Regions from separate parts of the Lacisediminihabitans sp. FW035 genome, predicted to be linked through region 2. Evidence: predicted binding sites of a transcription regulator. Region 2 holds the regulator's gene; each other region holds the start of a gene.
What was found. The regulator HrcA, encoded in region 2, represses chaperone genes, less so after heat shock. The targets are predictions, from matches to a motif close to TTNGCACTCGNNNNNNNCGAGTGCNAA.
Positions count from the first base shown of each region.

Region 1: the regulator HrcA is predicted to act here: its motif matches at 2,467-2,493, upstream of groL (chaperonin GroEL).
Region 3: the regulator HrcA is predicted to act here: its motif matches at 2,413-2,439, upstream of ACVXZ4_RS09455 (Hsp20/alpha crystallin family protein).

Region 1 covers NZ_CM142187.1:3,217,447-3,221,504, reverse strand. Annotated here, with positions in the region: gene ACVXZ4_RS15405 (DUF3263 domain-containing protein) at 30-344, shown strand; gene ACVXZ4_RS15400 (LytR C-terminal domain-containing protein) at 365-928, shown strand; gene ACVXZ4_RS15395 (cold-shock protein) at 1,046-1,252, shown strand; gene ACVXZ4_RS15390 (DUF3048 domain-containing protein) at 1,344-2,411, shown strand; gene groL (chaperonin GroEL) at 2,537-4,058, shown strand, end outside.
Region 2 covers NZ_CM142187.1:1,519,381-1,523,438, reverse strand. Annotated here, with positions in the region: gene dnaJ (molecular chaperone DnaJ) at 1-1,061, opposite strand, end outside; gene hrcA (heat-inducible transcriptional repressor HrcA) at 1,081-2,103, opposite strand; gene ACVXZ4_RS07365 (DUF4870 domain-containing protein) at 2,343-2,741, shown strand; gene ACVXZ4_RS07360 (DUF4870 domain-containing protein) at 2,798-3,166, shown strand; gene hemW (radical SAM family heme chaperone HemW) at 3,172-4,058, opposite strand, start outside.
Region 3 covers NZ_CM142187.1:1,965,094-1,969,151, reverse strand. Annotated here, with positions in the region: gene ACVXZ4_RS09460 (glucodextranase DOMON-like domain-containing protein) at 1-1,755, shown strand, start outside; gene ACVXZ4_RS09455 (Hsp20/alpha crystallin family protein) at 1,945-2,355, opposite strand; gene ACVXZ4_RS09450 (M50 family metallopeptidase) at 2,585-3,262, shown strand; gene ACVXZ4_RS09445 (cation:proton antiporter regulatory subunit) at 3,341-3,829, shown strand; gene ACVXZ4_RS09440 (cation:proton antiporter) at 3,844-4,058, shown strand, end outside.

The DNA.
Region 1 (4,058 bases), 1.7 Mb from region 2:
AGTATGGCGGCAGAGCGGAGGGAGAACCCGTGGCAGCCTCATCCGAGCGTTCCGGCCCGCCGTCGGCGACCCCGCTGGGATCAGCCCTCCCCGAGCGCGAGCAGCGCATCCTGGTGTTCGAACGCCAGTGGTGGGCGCACGCCGGGGCGAAGGAGGCGGCGATCCGCTCGGAGTTCGACTTGCCGGCCGCCCGGTACTATCAGTTGCTGAATGCGGCGCTCGACCTGCCCGAAGCCACCATCTTCGATCCGATGCTGGTGAGAAGGCTGCAACGGATGCGGGACGCCCGCACCGGTGCGCGATCCGCCCGGGTCCTCGGCGGCTCCGACTCCACACACCAGTAACCCCTCGACGAAATGAACTGATGGCGACCAAATCGACCGACCGCTTCGACAGCGTGCCTGACGACCTGCTGCGAACGGGCGCCCACCGTTCCGCGCCCAGAAAGGGACGGGGCTGGATCGCCTTCGCCTGGGCCGCTCTCGCCACCGGTGTGCTCGTCGCCGCGGGACTCTTCGGCCTCGCGGTCATCCGCGGCACCATCGAGCTCCCGTTCGCAGCCCCGAGCACGACGTCGACCCCGTCGCCCACCCCCACCCCGACGCCCACCACCGAGGCCAAGATCAATCCGGCTCTTGCGATCACCGTGCTCAATGGAACGAAGACAAAGGGGCTCGCCACGGCCGCGGGCAACAACCTCGTCACGCAGGGCTGGGCCGGGGCATCCGAGCAGATCGGATCCCGCACCAACGCCGCTTCCAGCAACATCACCAAGACGATGGTCTACTACAGCGACGCCGCCAACGAGGGTGCAGCCCGCGCAATGGTGCTCTCACTGAAGGTCGGCGAGATCCAGCTGTCCCAGGCGTATCCCGGATCGCCGATCACCGTCGTGCTCGGCAGCGATTACGTTCCTCCCGCGGGCTGATCCGCGGTCTTCGTGTTTCGCCGATGTTTAATTCGTCCCGAATCGCCCGGATCGCAGTTACTATCTGGGATTGGTCGCTGACAGCGGCGATCCGAGGCGAAACACAGGGAGTATTCAATGGCGAACGGAACCGTCAAGTGGTTCAACGCTGAAAAGGGCTACGGCTTCATCACGGAGGATGGGGGCGGGCAAGACGTCTTCGTCCACTACTCCGCGATCGACATGGGCGGCTACAAAGTGCTCGAGGAAGGCCAGAAGGTGACCTTCGAGGTCGGCACCGGTAACAAGGGTCCCCAAGCGGAATCGGTGCGCCTGGCCCAGTAGCTCGGCCACGCCGCCCCACTTCGGTTCGCTGTCCTCGAGACGCGCCCCGCAGCACGCGGGCCGATCGTCCGTGCGACGCTAGTCTGCTCCCGTGGGGCACACTCCGGCGCGGTCGCGCCTGCGCGTTCGAGCGCTGGTCTCGATGACTCTTGTCATCGGGCTCGGTCTTTCCGCCGCGGGGTGCGCACCGGAGAAGGTGACGCCGACGCGCTCGCCCGCTGCGACCGCCTCCCCGAGGCCCACCCCCACCGTCACCGCGCCGCCCATAGCGATCGCTCCGCTCCGGGGGACCACGGTGCCGGCTGGAACTCTCGACCACGCGTCGATCGCCGCCAAGATCGACAATCTGCCGTCCGCGCGGCCCCAGATCGGCCTGGAGAGCACCGACCTCGTCTACCAGGAGCTGGTGGAGGGCGGTCTCACCCGGTATGTCGCGGTGTGGCAGTCGACGATCCCGGCCCTTCTCGGGCCGGTGCGATCCATCCGTCCGATGGATCCCGACATCGTCTCGCCTGTCGGCGGCATCATCTGCTACTCCGGCGGTCAGCAGCGTTTCGTCGACCTCATGCGTCGCACCCCCGTGTACAACGCCATCCACGGCCAGGCGGACACCGCGAGTACCTTCTTCCGCACACCCGCCAAGGCGGCACCGCACAATGTGCTGGTGAAGGCCCAGGACCTTCTCGCGCAGCACACGGGGATCGCGGCCCCGGCGGCGCAGTTCGAATTCGCTCCCGACCTGCCATCGTCGACGGCTGCCAAAAGCGGCACCCCCACCGCCGTCGTGAACTACACCTTCTCCAGCCTCACGAACGGCAGTTGGACCTGGGATCCGGTCTGGTCGGTGTTCCGACGGTCCCAGGGAAGCGGGCCCGATCTGGACAGCGCGGGAGCGCAACTCTCCACCACCAACGTCGTCGTGATGCGCGTCACCGTCACGAACGACCAGGGGGTGCCCAAGACCAACCTGATCGGGTCGGGAGAGGCGTGGATTTCCACCGGCGGCGGCACCGTTCACGCCCGCTGGTCGAAGGCATCGGCGACGGATCCGATCCATCTCGTCGATGACGCCGGCGCTCCGGTGCGCCTCGCCCCGGGCAACACGTGGATCGAGCTCGTTCCCTCGGCGGGATCCGTCTCCTTCCTCGCCCACGCCTAGCGCTTCGTCAACCGGAAGCTCACTTGCACTCTCAGGGGGAGAGTGCCAGAATCATTTAGCACTCCCTTATTGAGAGTGCCAATAGCTGTTGCTTACATGACGTCCCGGAAGGACGAAAAACACACATGGCAAAGATCATTGCTTTCAACGAGGAGGCCCGTCGTGGCCTCGAGCGCGGCCTCAACATCCTGGCCGACGCCGTCAAGGTGACCCTCGGCCCGCGTGGCCGCAACGTCGTACTCGAGAAGAAGTGGGGCGCCCCCACCATCACGAACGACGGTGTCTCCATCGCCAAGGAGATCGAACTCGACGACCCGTACGAGAAGATCGGTGCGGAGCTCGTCAAAGAGGTAGCCAAGAAGACGGATGACGTCGCCGGAGACGGTACGACCACCTCGGTCGTGCTCGCCCAGGCCCTCGTGCGCGAAGGACTGCGTAACGTCGCCGCCGGAGCGGACCCCATCAGCCTCAAGCGCGGCATCGACAAGGCCGTCACGGCCGTCATCGCCGCGCTCGTCGCCGGCGCAAAGGAGATCGAGACCAAGGAAGAGATCGCGGCAACCGCCTCCATCTCCGCCGGGGACCCCGAGATCGGCGCCCTCATCGCTGAGGCGATCGACAAGGTCGGCAAGGAGGGTGTCGTCACCGTCGAGGAGTCGAATACCTTTGGTACCGAGCTCGAGCTCACCGAGGGCATGCGCTTCGACAAGGGTTACCTGTCGGCGTACTTCGTCACCGACCCCGAGCGCCAGGAAGCGGTCTTCGAAGACCCCTACATCCTCATCGTCAACTCGAAGGTCTCCAACATCAAGGACCTCCTTCCCGTGGTCGACAAGGTGATCCAGTCGGGCAAGCAGCTCCTCATCATCGCCGAGGACGTAGATGGCGAGGCTCTCGCGACCCTCGTCGTCAACAAGATCCGCGGCATCTTCAAGTCCGTGGCCGTCAAGGCTCCGGGCTTCGGCGACCGTCGCAAGGCGCAGCTGCAGGACATCGCGATCCTCACCGGTGGACAGGTCATCTCCGAGGAGGTCGGACTCAAGCTCGAGAACGCCACGCTCGACCTGCTCGGCCGCGCCCGCAAGGTCGTCGTCACCAAGGACGAGACCACGATCATCGAGGGCTCCGGCGACGCCGAGGCCATCGCCGGTCGCGTCAAGCAGATCCGCGCCGAGATCGAGAACACCGACTCCGACTACGACCGTGAGAAGCTCCAGGAGCGTCTCGCGAAGCTCGCCGGAGGCGTTGCGGTCATCAAGGCCGGAGCCGCGACCGAGGTCGAGCTCAAGGAGCGCAAGCACCGCATCGAGGACGCCGTCCGCAACGCGAAGGCTGCCGTCGAAGAGGGCATCGTCGCCGGTGGTGGCGTCGCCCTCATCCAGGCCGGCGCAATCGCGTTCGCCTCCGAGGCCCTCACCGGCCTCACCGGAGACGAGGCGACCGGCGCCAACATCGTCAAGGTCGCCGTCGACGCCCCGCTCAAGCAGATCGCGCTCAACGCCGGTCTCGAGTCCGGTGTCGTCGCCGAGAAGGTGCGCAACCTGCCCACGGGACACGGCCTCAACGCCGCGACCGGTGAGTACGTCGACATGCTCGCCGCCGGAATCAACGACCCGGTGAAGGTCACCCGCTCGGCCCTGCTCAACG
Region 2 (4,058 bases):
TGGAAGTGCGTCAGCGTCGGGGCCGCCGCCTTGCGCGTGCTTGCGAACTGCTTGATCAGGTCCTGCTCTTTGTGGTTGAGCTTCACCGGGGTCGTCACCTGCACACCGATCTTGAGGTCTCCCCGACCGCTGCCGCGCAGATGGGTCACTCCGCGCTCCTTGATCGTGATGACCTCTGCGCTCTGCGTGCCCGGTCGGATCTCGACCGAGACGTCTCCGTCGAGCGTCTTGAGCGTCGTCTTGGTGCCGAGGATGGCATCCGTCATCTGCACTTCGAGAGTGGCGAGGATGTCGTCGCCGTTGCGGCTGAAGACATCGTGGTGACGCACCTTGATCTCGAGGTAGAGGTCGCCAGCGGTTCCGCCAGCGGGCCCGACCTCGCCCTGGTTCGGCATCTGCAGGCGCAGTCCGGTGTCGACACCCGCGGGGATGTCGACCGGGATGCTGCGGCGCGCGCGCACGCGACCCTGGCCCTGGCAGGTGGGGCAGGGGTTCGGGATGACGGTGCCGTAGCCGCGGCAGGTGCCACAGGGGCTCGATGTCATCACGTTGCCAAGCAGGCTGCGCACCGTGCGCTGGATCTGTCCGCTGCCGTGGCAGATGTCGCAGGTGACGGGAGTCGTCCCCGGGGCACAGCAGGATCCGTCGCAGGTCTCGCACAGCACCGCGGTGTCCACCTCGATGTCGCGCGTCGTGCCGAAGATGATCTCGTCGAGGTCGACTTCCACCCGCACCAGCGCGTCCTGGCCGCGTTCGCGACGCGAGCGCGGGCCGCGGGTCTGACCGCCGCCGAAGAACGACTCGAAGATGTCGCCGAAGCCGCCGAAGCCCTGCCCGCCCTGCCCTCCGAAGCCGGTCTGCGGCCCCAGGTCGTACTGCTGCCGTTGCTGCGCATCGGACAGCACGTCGTACGCATGCGTGACGAGCTTGAACTGCTCCGAGGCATCCGCCCCGGGGTTCACGTCAGGGTGCAGCTCCCTGGCGAGGCGACGGTACGCCTTCTTGATCTCATCGGTGGTCGCGCTGCGATCGACACCGAGTACTTCGTAGTGGTCAGCCAATCAAAATTCCTTCAGGTGTTCAGTCTTCGCCGAGCAGGCGGGACAGGTAGCGGGCGACAGCTCTCACTGCCGCGATGTTGTTCGAATAGTCCATGCGGGTGGGGCCGATCACGCCGAGGCGTGACACCTCTCCACCAGAGGTCGCGTACCCCGTCGTCAGCACCGAGGTCTCTCCGAGGCCGAACGAGGCGTTCTCTTTGCCGATCGACACCGAGAACCCGTTCTGGTCGGGCTCCATCTCGCCGAACAGGCGGAGAAGTGTCACCTGCTCCTCGATCGCCTCCAGAACAGGGTAGATGCTGCCGCTGAAGTCTTCCTCGGTACGCACCAGGTTCGCGGTTCCGGCCATGACCAGTTTGTCCTGGCGATTGGCGAGCACCTGCTCGATGAGCGCCGAGGCGATCCGGCCGACTGCCGGAGCCTCCGAAGCGGAGAACTGATCGGGCAGCTGCGAGAGCTTCTCGGCCGCCTCCGCGAGCCCGAGGCCTCCCAGCGAGGCGTTGAGGCGTGAGCCGAGTTGCGAGAGGAAACCCTCCTCCAACTCGTCGGACACGTCGAGCAGCCTCTGCTCGACCCGTCCCGTGTCGGTGATGAGTACGGTCATTACCCGCGATGACGCGAGCCGCACGAGTTCGACGTGTCGGATTCGGGAGCGCGAGAGCGAGGGGTACTGCACGAGCGCCACCTGCTGTGTGAGCTGGGAAAGCAATCGCACCGTGCGTCCGAGCACCTGGTCGAGATCGGCGGATGACCCGAGGAAGGTCTCGATCGCGGTGCGCTGGGCGGGGCTGAGCGGTCGAAGGTCGGCAAGCTGGTTTACGAAGACGCGGTAGCCCTTGTCCGTGGGGATGCGGCCGGAGGAGGTGTGCGGCGCGGCAATCAGCTCTTCCTCCTCGAGCAGCGCCATGTCGTTGCGGATGGTGGCGGCCGATACGCCGAAGGAGTGTCGGTCGACTATCGACTTCGAGCCGACCGGCTCTCGCGAGGCGACGTAGTCCTGCACGATGACGCGGAGCACATCGAGGCCGCGCTCTGACACCATCCCGACCACCCCGCTCTCTCAACGCGCAGATTTCGCACCACGGATACTTGGCACTCACTACTGCAGACTGCCAATTGTACCGTGACACACCACCGTGAAGGCATTGCACGCACAGCAACGGGGGCGCTACCTTATGCATGTGCTCGTGCACCGCCCTCGATCGGGGGTTCAGCGAGATCACGCCCGAAGTCCGTCCTGGCCACACGCAGGATCGATCCGCTCACCGAAAGGCTCTGCACATGACCGACCCCATCTCCACGCCGGCTGCACCGCAACCGGCAGCACCCCTCACCGAGGCCGAGGACCGCCAGTGGGCTTCGTTCGCTCACCTCGGGGGCATCATCGGATTCCTGCCTTCGCTGATCATCTGGCTCGTGTTCAAGGACCGCGGCAGCTTCACCAACAGCGAGGCGAAGGAAGCACTGAACTTCCAGATCACCGCCGCCATTGCGCAGGTTGCCGTCTTCATTCTCAACTCCATCCTCACCGTCGTCACACTCGGCTTCTGGGGTCTGATCGGCTGGATCTTCCCCCTTGCCATTTGGGTGATCAGCCTCATCTGGTCGATCCAGGGCTTCGTCAAGGCGAAGGATGGCGTCGGCTACCGCTACCCGGCATCGGTACGCTTCATCAAGTAATCGGTTTTCACACAAGCCCGGCCGCACGCGGCCGGGCTTGTGTGTTTAATGGGCGGATGTCAGAAAACACTCCGTCCCCGTACCAGACGACCCAGCCACTCAGTCCGAGCGACGAGAAACTCTGGGCGATGCTCGTGCACCTGGGCGGGATTTTCTTCCACTTCCTTCCGGCGCTGATCGGATACCTGGTGCTTCGCGACCGTGGTCCGTTCGTCCGCGAACACACCCGCGCTGCACTCAACTTCCAACTCACCGTTCTACTCGGCTACCTCGTCGGACTGTTCACCCTGTGGCTGTTCGTCGGCGCGATCATCATCCTGGCCGTCGCCGTGCTCGACATCGTCTTCAGCATCATCGCCGCCATAGCGGCCAACCGGGGCGAGCTCTACACCTACCCGGTGGCCATCCGGTTCATCAGCAACTGAATCGGCTACTCGAGCAGGCGGCGAACTACGGCGTCGGCGAGCAGCCGCCCGCGCAGGGTGAGCACCAGCGACCCGCGGATCGCGGAGGCACCGTCCACGAGCCCATCGCCGATCAGGCCGGCGACGGCAGTTCGTGCCCTCGCAGGCAGCTCGGCGATCACCAGTCCCTCGCGGATGCGGGTTCCGAGCAGCACGCTCTCCACCCGGCGGGTCTCATCGTCGAGCGTCTCCCTCCCGGCGCCCGGTGACAGGCCGGCCCCGATCCGATCGGCGTAGGCGGCCGGGTGCTTCACGTTCCACCAGCGCACTCCTCCGATGTGGCTGTGCGCCCCCGGGCCGATCCCCCACCAGTCGTGTCCCTGCCAGTAGGCGAGATTGTGACGGGAACGATGCTCCGCACCGTCGCTGATCCCGGCGTCGGCCGTCGGCGATTCGCGCGACCAGTTGCTCACCTCGTACCAGTCATAGCCTGCGGCCCCGAGCAGTTCGTCCGCCAGCTCGTACATATCGGCTTGCAGGTCTTCGTCGGGCTGCGCCACTTCTCCGCGCCGGATCTGCCGAGCCAGTTTCGTGCCGTCCTCCACGATTAGGGAATACGCCGAGAGGTGGTCCGGGTTCTGCGCGATCGCGTGCTCGAGCGACTCGCGCCAGTCCGCGAGGGATTCCCCGGGCGTCCCATAGATCAGGTCGAGGCTCACCGCGAGGCCGGCATCCCGCGCCCACTGCACCACGAGCGGCACGCGTTCGGGATCGTGGGTTCGCTCGAGGGTCGCGAGCACATGCGGCACGGCCGACTGCATTCCGAATGACACGCGGGTGAATCCGGCGTCCGCGAGCGAACGGAGGTAGTCGGCATCCACCGAGTCGGGGTTGGCCTCGGTCGTGACCTCGG
Region 3 (4,058 bases), 450 kb from region 2:
CACCATGACTCCGCAAGCGCCAGGGTGTGGCGCGCCACCGCGGACCAGTACCAGCGCATGATCACGGCCTGGGGAGTCACGACGAACGGTCCGCTCTCTACTTCCCCCTACTTCATCAGACTCTCCAAGACCGGCGACCCGAATGCCGCCATCAGCTACATCGTGGGCAATGGGGGCCCGACGCTCGACCAGCGCGCGGTCGTGGATGCAGGCTTCCTCGAGTACGTGCGCCTCGGCATCCTGCCCGCTACTGATCCCGTGATTCTCAATTCGCTCGCGGTGACGGATGCCGCGATTCAGCGCCCCACCGACAGTGGTGCCGCCTGGCTGCGCTACAACGGCGACGGCTATGGCGACTGCTTCGTGGGCGCCGGCACGAATTGCACGGTCACCGGGGCTCCTTGGACAAACAACTTCTCCGGCACCGGCCACCCGTGGCCCGTGCTGGGAGCCGAGCGGGCTCAGCAGTATCTCGCCCAGGGGCAAAAGTCCGACGCATCCTCGGTGCTGGTGTCGATCAACCGGATGAACTCCGGTCCGGGCCTCGTGCCCGAGCAGGTCTGGGACCGGGCGGATGTGCCCGCCTCGCCGTTCGGTACCGACCCGGCGACGGCGTCGATCGGCTTTGTCAACGGCAAGGCGGACGGATCGGCTTCACCGCTCACCTGGGGCTCGGCCTCACAGGTGCGGCTCACGGCCGACCTCGCGGCGGGGCGCAGCCTCGAACAGCCCTCCGAAGTGCGCGACCGCTACGTGTCCCACAGCCAGCGGTCGACTCCCCTCAGCGTGACGGCCCCGACGGACGGATCGGCCACCGGGGCGACGACGACGGTCAGCGGAACCGCCGCCCCCGGGGCATCCATCGACATCGCGGATGTCGCCACCGACGCCAACAGTGTCACCACACTGACACACACCACCGCGGCCGCCGACGGCTCATTCAGCGTCGATGTGACCTCCGCGTCCGGCACGAACGTCTTCGTGATCACGAGCACCGCAAGCAACGGCGGCACCGCCCAGGTGGTGCGGTCCGTGGTGAACGATGTCGTGAATGGCACGCTGCTCTACAGCGTCGACGATCCGACCGGCGACGACAGCGGTCCGGGCAACTACGCCTACCCGAAGGCCGGGGACTTCCACGCCGGCGCCTTCGACCTCGATCGATTCCAGGTCTACGACACCGGATCGACGGTCACCTTCCGGGTACAGACCGCCGACCTCACCCTCACCTTCGGCTCGACGAACGGTGCCCAGCTCGTGGATGTGTACGTGTCGCAGCCCGGCGCGGTCTCGACCTCCACGGCATCGTCCTATCCCGGGATGAACTATTCGACGGTCGCTCCCTGGAGCCGCCTGATCGAGGCGCAGGGTTTCGGCAACAACCGGTTCGTGGATGCCTCAGGCGCCTCGCTCGGTGCGGTGACGGTCGGTGCGAACGCGGTCAGCCGGTACATCACCTTCAGCGTGGACAAGACAGCGCTGGGCGGAACGCCGGCCGCGGGGTGGGGCTTCACCGTGGCCCTCACAGGCCAGGATGGCACGCACGGGGTGGATCAGACCCGCGCCTTCAGCGCGACTGCCGGTGACTACAGTTTCGGAGTCTGCGCCGTGGCATCACCTGCCGCCTTCTGCTCGGCCGACCCGAACACCGTGCCGAAGGTGATGGACACGATCGTGCCGTCGGGAGTCTCGCAGGCGAACGAGCTCGACTACACCGCGGGGCCGGTGAAGTTGGCGGCGGTGGTGATTCCGTAGGGCAGGCGCGGGATGCACGTTCGCTAGACGGCAGTGAACTCGAAGCTGGAGTATCCCGGCCTCGCGTTCCGTGCGCCAGGGCGCGCCCTGGTGAGCGGCGCACTGAATGACATTTGCGACGCAAGAAAGGGCCCGGAACCCTGTTCCGAGCCCTTCGATGTGCCGTCGCGGTCCTGGCGGAGCGAACGACTAAGCGGCGTCGACCTCGAGCCCCTCGTCGCTGGTGGCCGCGGACTCAGGCAGGTTCGCGGGGACGACCTCGATCTTGCGAGCCTTGGACTTCTCGGTCACCGGAATCGTGACGGTGAGCACGCCATTGTCGTATTTCGCCGCGATGCGCTCGGTGTCGATGTTCCTGCCGAGAGTGAGGCGGCGCTGGAACGATCCGGACTGGCGCTCGCGAGAGAGCCACATGACCGTGTCGGTGGAGGCGGCGGCACGTTCGGCCCGGATGCTGAGCACCTGGCCGTCGACGTCGATGTCCACAGTCGCCGGGTCGATGCCCGGGAGGTCGGCGTTCATGACGTAGTTGTCGCCGTCGCGGAAGAGGTCCATCGGCATGCTTCGAGTGCTGCGGGAGGTGGGGTAAAGCGTTGTCATCATCAAACTCCAAGTGCGTTTCTAAACTTGAGTCGGTCTGACTCAACTACAACAAAATTAGCACTCGACCGCGGAGAGTGCCAGCGAATCGGGAGGTCGGTGTTCCGCCCTCAGCGATCACTCCGTGAGCTGAGAAACCGATGATGGCAAACTGACGACTATCGATTCCTATCACCCTGCCTCAGCCTTCGGCAGCGCATTCCCCGCCCTCTTCGCGCAGACGACGGCAGTGGTCATCCCTCTTCCGGTGTTCATCGTGATCGTGGCGGTCGCGGGGACCCTCAGCCTGCCGCGCGCCACCTGGCAGTACTTCGGCCTCTTCGCCACACTTGTCCACGAACTCGGGCACGCGGTGGCCGCGATCCTCACCGGCCGGGCGGTCCACGGCATCCGTATCCGCCGCAATCACTCCGGCGACGCGCTGAGCAGCGGGCGCGGAGTGCTCGGCACCATGGTGAGCGGCGTCTTCGGATATCCGGCACCCGCCATCGTCGGCGCCGCTCAGCTCTGGAGTGTGTTCAACGGATACACGGCTCTTGCCCTGTTCGTTGGCGGGGTCGTGCTTGTGCTCACGCTGCTGGTGATCCGCAACGCCTTCGGCGCGATCGTCGTGATCGTCTCGGCCGCCACCAGTGCGCTGCTCTGGTTCTTCGCCACTCCTGCGTTTCAGGGCTACGCCCTTCTGGTGATCGGGATCGCCCTGCTCGTGGGTGCGGTGCGAGCGCTCGGTACGGTCATCGGCGTGCATGTGTGGCGCCGCGACCAGCTCGCCACCTCCGATGCCTACCTGCTTTATCGTCGAACGGGCATTCCGTCACCGGTCTGGCTCCTGCTCTTCACTACCCTTATCGGCGCGAGCTGCGTCTTCGCGGTTTGGTCCTACCTTGGCTCAGCGGCGCCGTCGTGATCACCGCGAAGGTCGGCAATCACAGGCCGGCCTTGCCCCGGCACCGACCTCGCCGAGCCCGCCTGTTAGGGTTGCCGCGTGAGCGTACGAGTCGAAAAAGTGGATCTGCCGGGCATCGGCACACGCCATGACGTGATCACCAAGAAGGGCCGCCGCATCGGTGTGGTGTCCCATCGATCGGGTGAGCGTGAGCTGGCCCTGTTCGGTGTCGACGATCCTGACGAAGCAGTGGATTCCGTCGCCCTCACCGACGACGAGGCGGCTGCTCTCGCCGATGTGCTCGGGGCGTCCCTCATGCTCGGCCAGCTCGCCGGCATCCGTGAGCAGGCGGCGGGGCTCTTCACCGAGCAGCTGCTCATCTCTGCCGGCTCGCCCTACGCCGGCGAGGTCCTCGGCGCCACCAGGGCGCGCACCCGAACGCACACGTCGATCGTCGCGATCGTGCGGGGAGCGGATGTCATCCCCTCGCCCACTCCGGATACTCCCCTTGAAGCCGGCGACACCATCGTCGCTGTGGGTACCCGTCCGGGGCTCGACGCCCTCTCCCGCGTTCTCACCGACGGCTGATATCCCCTCCGCCCATGCATGACGCCGCCCTGCTCCTCATCGAAGTCGGGGCCGTACTGCTCGGTCTCAGCCTGCTCTCACGGCTGGCGGATCGCATGGGCATCTCCGCCATCCCGTTCTACCTGCTCGCCGGTCTCGCTTTCGGCGTCGGCGGGTTCGTGCCCCTCGATGCCGGCAACGAGTTCTTCACCTTCGGGAGCGAGCTCGGCGTGATTCTGTTGCTGGTGAT